DNA from 3 places in the Pseudomonas zhanjiangensis genome. Region 2 is predicted to be linked to each of the others. Evidence: predicted binding sites of a transcription regulator. Region 2 holds the regulator's gene; each other region holds the start of a gene.
What was found. Region 2 encodes sigma-54, which starts transcription at its own class of promoters, with help from an activator protein. Its sites were predicted from a motif close to ANTGGCATNNANNTTGCTNT; they were not measured.
Positions count from the first base shown of each region.

Region 1: glnK (P-II family nitrogen regulator) is a predicted target of sigma-54. The motif match lies at 1,490-1,509, and genes of this name have one in related genera.
Region 3: AB5S05_RS20615 (CmpA/NrtA family ABC transporter substrate-binding protein) is a predicted target of sigma-54. The motif match lies at 1,679-1,698, and genes of this name have one in related genera.

Region 1 covers NZ_JBFTEG010000001.1:466,405-469,677, reverse strand. The annotation lists gene AB5S05_RS02110 (ammonium transporter) at 1-922, opposite strand, end outside; gene glnK (P-II family nitrogen regulator) at 955-1,293, opposite strand; gene AB5S05_RS02100 (accessory factor UbiK family protein) at 1,693-1,965, shown strand; gene AB5S05_RS02095 (YifB family Mg chelatase-like AAA ATPase) at 2,005-3,273, shown strand, end outside.
Region 2 covers NZ_JBFTEG010000006.1:135,386-138,658, reverse strand. The annotation lists gene rapZ (RNase adapter RapZ) at 1-214, opposite strand, end outside; gene ptsN (PTS IIA-like nitrogen regulatory protein PtsN) at 217-681, opposite strand; gene hpf (ribosome hibernation-promoting factor, HPF/YfiA family) at 698-1,006, opposite strand; gene AB5S05_RS09985 (RNA polymerase factor sigma-54) at 1,201-2,709, opposite strand; gene lptB (LPS export ABC transporter ATP-binding protein) at 2,843-3,273, opposite strand, start outside.
Region 3 covers NZ_JBFTEG010000027.1:4,712-7,984, forward strand. The annotation lists gene alaC (alanine transaminase) at 1-444, shown strand, start outside; gene AB5S05_RS20605 (hypothetical protein) at 499-891, opposite strand; gene AB5S05_RS20610 (transcriptional regulator) at 1,070-1,384, shown strand; gene AB5S05_RS20615 (CmpA/NrtA family ABC transporter substrate-binding protein) at 1,844-3,232, shown strand.

The DNA of each region.
Region 1 (3,273 bases), on a different contig from region 2:
GCGTGATGGCAACCAGGCCGGCGACCACGCCGGAGGCAATGCCCAGGGCGCTGGGTTTACCGTGAGTGATCCACTCGGCGAACATCCAGGCCAGTGCCGCCGCCGCCGTAGCGATCTGGGTCACCAGCATGGCCATGCCGGCCGTACCGTTGGCCGCCACGGCAGAGCCGGCATTGAAGCCGAACCAGCCGACCCAGAGCATGCCGGCGCCGATCAGGGTCAGCCCCAGGTTGTGCGGCGCCATGGCCGTGGTCGGAAAGCCCTTGCGCTTGCCCAGCACCAGGCAGGCGACCAGACCGGCGATACCGGCATTGATGTGCACCACGGTGCCGCCGGCGAAGTCGAGCACACCCCAGTCCCACAGCAGGCCACCGTCGCCACCCCAGACCATGTGCGCGATGGGCGCGTAGACCAGGGTAAACCAGACAGTCATGAACACCAGCATGGCGGAGAACTTCATGCGCTCGGCAAAGGCGCCGACGATCAACGCGGGGGTGATGATGGCGAAGGTCATCTGGAAGACGATGAACACGCTTTCCGGGAAGGCCGCAGTCAGGCTGTCGGGGGTCACGCCGTTAAGGAACGCGAGGCCCAGACCGCCGACGAAGGAGTTGAAGTTGACAACCCCCGCTTCCATGCCAGTGGTGTCGAATGCCAGGCTGTAGCCGTAGACCATCCACAGGATGCTCATCAGGCCGGTGATGGCGAAGCATTGCATCATCACCGAGAGGATGTTCTTGGAACGGACCATGCCGCCGTAGAACAACGCCAGGCCGGGAATGGTCATGAACAGCACCAGCGCCGTGGCCGTGAGCATCCAGGCGGTATCGCCGCTGTTCAACACAACCTCGTCGGCCAGGGCCAGGCCAGGGAAAACGAGGGACAAAAGGGCTCCTAGCCCTGCGAATCTTCGCAGAGTCATGGTTTAACTCCTGGGGCGGGGGGTTCGGAGGCTTAGATCGCGTCGGTATCGGTTTCGCCGGTACGGATGCGGATCGCCTGTTCCAGGTTGACCACGAAAATCTTGCCATCACCGATCTTGCCGGTGTTGGCCGCCTTGGTGATGGCCTCGATGACCCGATCCAGCTGGTCGTCGGCGATGGCCACGTCGATCTTCACCTTCGGCAGGAAATCGACTACGTATTCGGCGCCGCGGTACAGCTCGGTGTGGCCCTTCTGACGCCCGAAGCCCTTGACCTCGGTGACAGTGATGCCCTGCACGCCAATCTCTGACAGTGATTCACGAACGTCGTCCAGCTTGAACGGCTTGATGATGGCAGTGACTAACTTCATGAAACTTTCTCCCGTGTAAGGTGGACTTGCCCCAGGAATTACGAACCCGACTCAAGTCTAAGCGCAGTGTCTGGCTTTTGTAATGCATCGGCTGTCCTTGCTTGGCGACCCCGATACCCACCAACCGCTCCTGGCGAAAGGCGTTCTGCCTCGCCGGATGCACTGGAACTGCATCGGTGCATCCGTCACCTGCGTCCAAGCAGAAATCTTGCCAATTTAGCGAAAAGCGCTTTTTTTCAGTCAGTTACCAGCAAAATGCTGTCCGAACGCGCACTGCACCAGGAGAATAGCGCACGATATCGGTGCGCGCCCGCCAGCTGCCATGCGCGAAAAGTGTGCAGCCGGCCGGCGCACCCGGCGACGTGCTACACTCGCCCGCTCTGCTACTGGAACCTCGCCATGCTGCCGCCCAAAGCCCTGCTCGATGCCCTCGGCTCCCACGCCTCGCGCCTGTTCAATGGCGATACGCCGCTTCCGCGCAGCGAGTTCGAAGCCCAGTTCAAGGCGCTGCTGCAGAGTGGCTTCAGCAAGCTCGATCTGGTCAGCCGGGAAGAATTCGACAGCCAGATGACCGTGCTGGCGCGCACTCGCGCCCGCCTGGAGGCCCTGGAAGCCAAGGTCGCCGAACTGGAAGCCCGCCTCGCGACAGAGCCCGCGCCGCCCGCCGAGTAAGCACTCGGTCCATGGCGGCAGACGATCAAGGAGCGATCGATGTCCCTGGCCATAGTCCATAGCCGCGCCCAGGTGGGCGTCGAGGCCCCCGCCGTCACGGTCGAGGCGCACCTGGCCAATGGCCTGCCGTCGCTGGCACTGGTCGGCCTGCCCGAGACCGCGGTCAAGGAAAGCAAGGATCGCGTGCGCAGCGCCATCCTCAACTCGGCGTTCGACTTCCCGCCGCGGCGCATTACCCTGAACCTGGCCCCGGCTGACCTGCCCAAGGACGGCGGCCGCTTCGATCTCGCCATCGCCCTGGGCATCCTCGCCGCCAGCGGTCAGGTACCCGGCGCCGCCCTGGAGCAGCTCGAGTGCCTGGGGGAGCTGGCCTTGTCCGGCGCCATACGCCCAGTCCAGGGCGTGCTGCCCGCCGCCCTCGCCGCGCGCTGCGCCGGACGCACCCTGGTGGTGCCCAGGGCCAATGCCGAAGAAGCCAGCCTGGCCTCGGGCCTGAGCGTGATCGCCGTCGACCATCTGCTGGAACTGGCCGCGCATCTCAACGGGCATACGCCAATCGCCCCCTACCAGGCCCAAGGCCTGCCGCGCCAGGCGCAGCCATACCCGGATCTGGCCGAGGTACAGGGCCAGGTGGCGGCCAAGCGCGCCCTGCTGGTCGCTGCCGCAGGCTCACACAATCTGCTCTTCACCGGCCCGCCCGGTACCGGCAAGACCCTGCTGGCCAGCCGCCTGCCCGGCCTGCTGCCGCCGCTGGACGAGGCGGAGGCCCTGGAGGTCGCCGCCATCCACTCGGTGGCCAGCCATGCGCCGCTGGACGCCTGGCCGCAGCGCCCGTTCAGAAACCCCCATCACAGCGCCTCCGGGCCGGCCCTGGTCGGCGGCGGCAGCCGCCCGCAACCCGGCGAAATCACCCTGGCCCATCAGGGCGTGCTGTTCTTGGATGAGCTGCCGGAATTCGACCGCAAGGTCCTGGAGGTACTGCGCGAGCCCCTGGAAAGCGGCCAGATCGTCATCGCCCGGGCGCGCGACAAGGTACGTTTCCCTGCACGATTTCAGCTGGTGGCCGCCATGAACCCCTGCCCCTGTGGATTTCTCGGCGACCCCAGCGGCCGCTGCCGCTGCACCCCGGAACAGATCCAGCGCTACCGCGGCAAGCTGTCCGGACCGCTGCTCGACCGTATCGACCTGCATGTCACCGTCGCCCGGGAAGCCACCGCGTTGCATGTGCCAACTGGCGAATCCGGCGCCGACAGTGCCAGCAGCGCCGCCCGGGTCGCCGCCGCACGCCGGCACCAGCTGCAGCGCCAG
Region 2 (3,273 bases):
GGAAACGCTTGAGCTGGCTGGGCAGGTTGCGCGCATCGATGGATACGGCCACCTGCGGATGCAGCAATTCGGTGTGCAGCAGGGCGCGCTCGGCGAGCTCCGGGAGCAGGCCGGCGGGCAGGTTATCGATGCAGTAGAAACCGTTATCCTCAAGAACATCGAGGGCGGTGCTTTTGCCGGAGCCCGAGCGACCGCTGACGATGATCAGGCGCATGCTCAGTGACCGCTCTGTACGTCCACTACCACCTGGTACAGGGCATCGCTGCTCTGGGCTTGGCGCAGGCGTTCACGCACTTCGCTGCGGTCGAGCATGCTGGCGATCTGGCGCAGCAGTTCGAGGTGTTCGTCGGTGGCCGCCTCCGGCACCAGCAGGACGAACAGCAGGTCTACCGGGGCGCCGTCGATGGCGTCGAAATCCACTGCCGCGTCCAGACGCAGCAGGGCGCTGATCGGTGCGTTGCAACCGGGCAAGCGGCAATGGGGAATGGCGATGCCATTGCCGAAACCGGTCGAACCGAGTTTCTCTCGGGCGATCAGGCTTTCGAAAATGTCCTGGCTATCCAGCTCGGGCAGATCGCGTGCCACCAGGTTGGCGATCTGTTCGAGCACACGCTTCTTACTGCCTCCCGGCACGTTCACCAGGGAACGGCCGGGGGTCAGGATGTTTTCAAGTCGGATCATAGGAGGGGGGGCGATCTCAGCGGGCCATTGCGCCCTGCTGGCGCTCGAGCTGCTTTTCCTTGTGCTTGATGAGTTGACGGTCGAGTTTGTCGGTCAGTAGGTCGATGGCGGCATACATGTCGTCATGCTCGGCGTTGGCGACGACTTCGCCGCCGGCGATGTGCAGGGTCGCTTCGATCTTCTGCTTGAGCTTCTCGACCTCCATGATGACTTGTACGTTGGTGATCTTGTCGAAGTGGCGTTCCAATCGACCGAGTTTCTCGTCGATGTAGTCACGCAGGGCGTCGGTCACATCCAGCTGATGTCCACTGATGTTGACTTGCATACCGCATTCTCCTTGTTGCCGTGTAAAAGAGACAGGCCTTGAGACCTGCCACCGGAACGCGTCGGCTGGGAAGAGGCTGAGGCAGCGAACCCGGCATTGTCGCTTCTGTACATCCGACGGTGCCGCTAGGGTCGGGACGGGCGAGGCTGGGTTGGTTGTGTGCTGTATCGAGCGATCTTCCGTTCGGTGTCGCCTCAGATCAATCGCTTGCGCTCGCTGGAAGGCGCTATGCCTAGGGATTCGCGGTACTTTGCGACTGTGCGGCGGGCCACTTGAATGCCTTGTGCCTCCAGTAAACCAGCGATCTTGCTATCGCTCAACGGCTTTTTTGCATTTTCCGCGGCGACCAGTTTCTTGATGATCGCGCGGATCGCCGTCGACGAGCACTCGCCGCCCTCGGAGGTACTGACGTGGCTGGAGAAGAAGTATTTCAACTCGTAAATGCCACGCGGGGTGTGCATGAACTTCTGCGTGGTGACGCGCGAGATGGTCGACTCGTGCATGCCGACCGCTTCGGCGATGTCATGCAGAACCAGGGGCTTCATTGCCTCGTCGCCGTAGTCGAGGAAGCCGCGCTGGTGCTCGACGATCTGGGTGGCTACCTTCATCAGGGTTTCGTTGCGGCTCTGCAGACTCTTGATGAACCAGCGCGCCTCCTGCAACTGGTTGCGCATGAAGGTGTTGTCGGCGCTGGCGTCGGCGCGGCGGACGAAACCGGCGTATTGCGGGTTGACCCGCAGGCGCGGCATGGCGTCCTGATTGAGTTCGACCAGCCAGCGGTCGTTGTGCTTGCGCACGATGACGTCGGGCACCACGTATTCGGGCTCGCCCGACTCGATCTGCGAGCCGGGACGCGGGTTGAGGCTCTGGATCAGCTCGATGACCTGGCGCAGCTCGTCTTCCTTGATCTTCAGGCGCCGCATCAGCTGGTTGTAGTCGCGGTTGCCGAGCAGGTCGAGGTAGTCGCCGGCCAGGCGCTGGGCCTCGCTCAGCCAGGCGGTGCTGGCCGGCAGCTGGCGCAGTTGCAGGAGCAGGCATTCGCGCAGGTCGCGGGCGGCAATACCGGCTGGCTCGAACTGCTGGATGCGGTGCAGCACGGCTTCCACTTCGTCCAGCTCGATGTCCAGTTCCGGGTCGAAGGCCTCGACCACCTCCTCAAGCGTCTCTTCCAGGTAGCCCTGCTGGTTGATGCAGTCGATCAGGGTGACGCCGATCAGTCGGTCCTTGTCGGACATCGGGACCAGGTTGAGCTGCCAGAGCAGGTGGCTCTGCAGGCTCTCGCCATTGGATGTACGGGTGGTGAAGTCCCACTCGTCATCGTCGTTGCTCGGCAGGCTGCTGGCGCTGGTCTGGTAGACGTCTTCCCAGGCGGTATCGACCGGCAGCTCGTTGGGAATGCGCTCGTTCCACTCGCCATCTTCCAGGTTGTCCACGGTCTGGGTGGTTTCCTGGTAGCTGGTGTCCTGGTAAGGCTCCTCTTGCTGAGGCGTGGTTGTCGGGCTGTCGGCGCCGTCGGCCAGCGGGTCCGAGCTGTCGAAGTCCTCGCCGTCTTCCTGGCGTTCGAGCATCGGGTTGGACTCCAACGCCTCCTGGATTTCCTGTTGCAGATCCAGGGTGGACAGTTGGAGCAGACGAATGGCCTGTTGCAGCTGCGGAGTCATCGTCAGCTGCTGGCCCATCTTCAGGACTAGCGATGGTTTCATTGCAGACCTTCAATACCGGCGCCTGAGCGCAATCCACTACAGGGCGCCGAGGCGCCACTAGGAAGCAAATTATATGCCTGAGCTGGAGGGGTTTGCCTAGCAGCAGCTGCTGCTCGGCCGACAAAATCGCCATTTACAGGCGGAATTCGTGCCCCAGATACACTTCTTTGACCAGCTGGTTGGCCAGGATGGCAGCGGCATCGCCTTCGGCGATCAGTTGCCCATCATTGACGATATAGGCCGTTTCACAGATGTCCAGGGTCTCGCGGACGTTGTGATCGGTGATCAGCACGCCAATGCCCTTGGCTTTGAGGTGGTGGATGATCTGCTTGATGTCGCCGACCGAGATCGGGTCGACGCCGGCGAAGGGTTCGTCGAGCAGAATGAATTTCGGTGCGGTCGCCAGGGCGCGGGCGATTTCCACGCGGCGCCGTTCGCCCCCGGACAGGCTCATGCCGAGGTTGTCGCGGATATGGCTGATGTGGAATTCCTGCAGCAGGCTTTCGAGTTCCTTGCGGCGCTCGGCGCGGCCCAGGTCCTTGCGCGTCTCGAGGATGGCCATGA
Region 3 (3,273 bases), on a different contig from region 2:
GCGCGGATCAAGAGCTACCACGACTACGGCACCTTCACCCCCCTGCAGGTCGCGGCCATTGCCGCCCTGGAAGGCGACCAGCAGTGTGTGCGCGATATCGCCGAGCAATACCGCCAGCGCCGCAATGTGCTGGTCAAGGGCCTGCACGAGATTGGCTGGATGGTCGAGAACCCCAAGGCCTCGATGTACGTCTGGGCCAAGATCCCCGAGCCCTATGCCGCCATGGGTTCGCTGGAGTTCGCCAAGAAGCTGTTGGCCGAGGCCAAGGTCTGCGTCTCGCCGGGGCTCGGCTTCGGGGACTATGGCGATGATCATGTGCGCTTCGCCCTGATCGAGAACCAGGACCGCATCCGCCAGGCCGTGCGCGGTATCAAGGCCATGTTCCGCGCCGACGGCCTGCTCCAGGCGCCAGCGGCCAAGGCACGCAAGGCGCCCGGCAGCTAACCCCCCGCATTGTTGCGCCATGTCCGACCCGGGCATGGCGTCACGGCGCAGCCCTCAGCCCGAGTAGTCCAGCACCGTCCAAACCCGGCTCAATCCCGCGCCTATCACGCAACCGGCCTTGTCCAGTCGCTGATTATCATGCAGCGACATCAGGGTGGTCAGCCCGTCGGCGAGATCGCGGCGCTCACTCAGCCATTGCACCTTGCCGCAATTGGGGGTGTCGATCACGTAGCTGGCGGTGACGGCCGATTGCTGGCCGGGCAGCCTGATCACATCCAGCACCACGCCCTGCTCCTCGACCCGCTTGCCGTCGGACACCAGCACCGCCCAGGCCTGGCCGTTCTCGATTACCAGGTAGCTGCCGTTGGCTTTTGGCTGTTCGACCTGGGGCTGGGCGCAAGCGCCGAGCAGCATCGTCAACACAATCGTCATCAACTTCTGGTGCATTGCTATTGCCTCCTCCGCAGTGCCCTCGACCGAGGCCATTAGTCCCGGCCGGCGTGGCCCTCTCGTCGATGATGGGCAGACTATTACTCAATACTGTTTATTTGTACAGTATTTTTCAACTACCCTTGACCACGTCATCCGCAAAGACCAATCCACTGCATCAATCGGGAGCACAACGATGCTGGACGTACTGCAACTGAAACACAGCATGAACCGAATGCCGCTGGAGAAGGTGCGCAACACGGTCGAGCAACTGCACCTGGAAGGCATCGTCACCGAGAGCAAAACGCCGTTTTCGCGGGTGCACTTCAATACCTGCTTCGCCGAGCTGGAAGCGCTGCTGCAGCGCGCCGGCTACCACAAGCAACTGGACGTGGTCGGCTATCAGGGCCAAGCCTACGCCCTGTTCGATCCGGCCCGCTGGGAGGCGGTACAGGTGCTCCGCTGGCTGAGGGACTACCTCGAGCAGCAACAAGAGCCATCCGCCTCCTGAGCCTTGCTCCCAGGTTCGCCAGTGTGTCCTGCCTTCGCCGCGCAGCCGCGCACGAAAACCGAACCAAAAGCGTTCGAGGGTGCATTTGTCGTGCACCTCAATTGCTCAAACCGGCCCGGGCTATGGCAATGACCTGGCCAGCGTCGTCTGCACATCGGCGCCCGCTGATGCTAGATAGAGCATCAATTAAATCTCTTATCTAGCTGTTTTAACGCGTTTTTTTGTAGCGCCCTAGAATCATTCAAGGTACCGCAATGGCGCTACCGGCAGCTGCTGCGCAGGCTTGGCGGAAAACCTGGCAAGCCCCTTGCTTATATCCAACCAAGACCTAACACCCGTCTTCGGATCGCCAACGGCGGTGATCGAGACGAATAGACAAAGACGTCAAAGGCACCTGCCACTCCCATGGCCAGGCTGTCTGCGGCGTCTTTTTTCGTTTCTGAGACCTGAGGATTCACCATGCGTAATTCCATCGCTCGCCGTTCCCTGCTGAAGAAAACCCTGACCGGCCTCGGCTGCGCCGCCGTCATGCTGCTGTCGCCGCTGAGCCTGCAGATCGCCCACGCCGCCGCCCCGGAAAAAGACGAGCTCAAGCTCGGTTTCATCAAGCTGACCGACATGGCGCCACTGGCGATCGCCTACGAGAAGGGTTACTTCGAGGACGAAGGTCTCTACGTCACCCTCGAGGCCCAGGCCAACTGGAAGGTGCTGCTGGACCGGGTGATCACCGGCGAACTGGACGGTGCCCATATGCTCGCCGGCCAGCCGCTGGGCGCGACCATCGGTTTCGGCACCAAGGCCGATGTGGTTACCGCCTTTTCCATGGACCTCAACGGTAACGGCATCACCGTTTCCAATGCCGTCTGGGAAGAGATGAAGAAGCACGTGCCGATGGAAAACGGCAAGCCGGTGCATCCGATCAAGGCCGATGCCCTGAAGCCGGTGATCGAGCAGTACAAGGCCCAGGGCAAGCCCTTCAACCTGGGCATGGTGTTTCCGGTATCCACCCACAACTATGAGCTGCGCTACTGGCTGGCGGCCGGCGGCATCAACCCCGGCTACTATGCGCCGGCCAAGGGCGACATCGCCGGCACCCTCAGTGCCGACGCCCTGCTTTCGGTGACCCCGCCGCCGCAGATGCCCTCGACCATGGAAGCCGGCACCATCGATGGCTACTGCGTGGGCGAGCCGTGGAACCAGCAGGCGGTATTCAAGGGTATCGGCGTACCGGTGATCACCGACTACGAGATCTGGAAGAACAACCCGGAGAAGGTCTTCGGTGTCTCTAAGGCCTGGGCCGAGGCCAACCCGGAAACCCACAAGCGCCTGATCAAGGCGCTGATCCGCGCCGCCATGTGGCTGGATGAGAACAACAACGCCAACCGCCAGGAAGCGGTGGATATCCTCTCGCGGCCGGAGTACGTCGGCGCCGACGCCAAGGTGATCGCCAACTCGATGACCGGCACCTTCGAGTACGAGAAGGGCGACAAGCGTGAAGTCCCCGACTTCAACGTGTTCTTCCGCTACAACGCCACCTACCCCTACTACTCCGACGCCATCTGGTATCTGACCCAGATGCGCCGCTGGGGTCAGGTCGGCGAAGCCAAGCCGGACAGCTGGTACTTCGACGTGGCCAAGCAGGTCTATCTGCCGGAGATCTACAAGAGCGCCGCCGCCGAGCTGGTCGCCGAGGGCAAGGCCAAGGCCGAGGACTTCCCGCCGGCCAGCGATGACGGCTTCCGCGCACCGACCAACGAGTTCATCGACGGCCTGACCTACGACGGTCGCCAGCCGAACGCGTACATCAACCAGTTCAAGATCGGCCTGAAACCCGACTCGCTCCTGTAACGCACCAAACTGCCCCGGGAGCCGGACACGCCGGCTCCCCT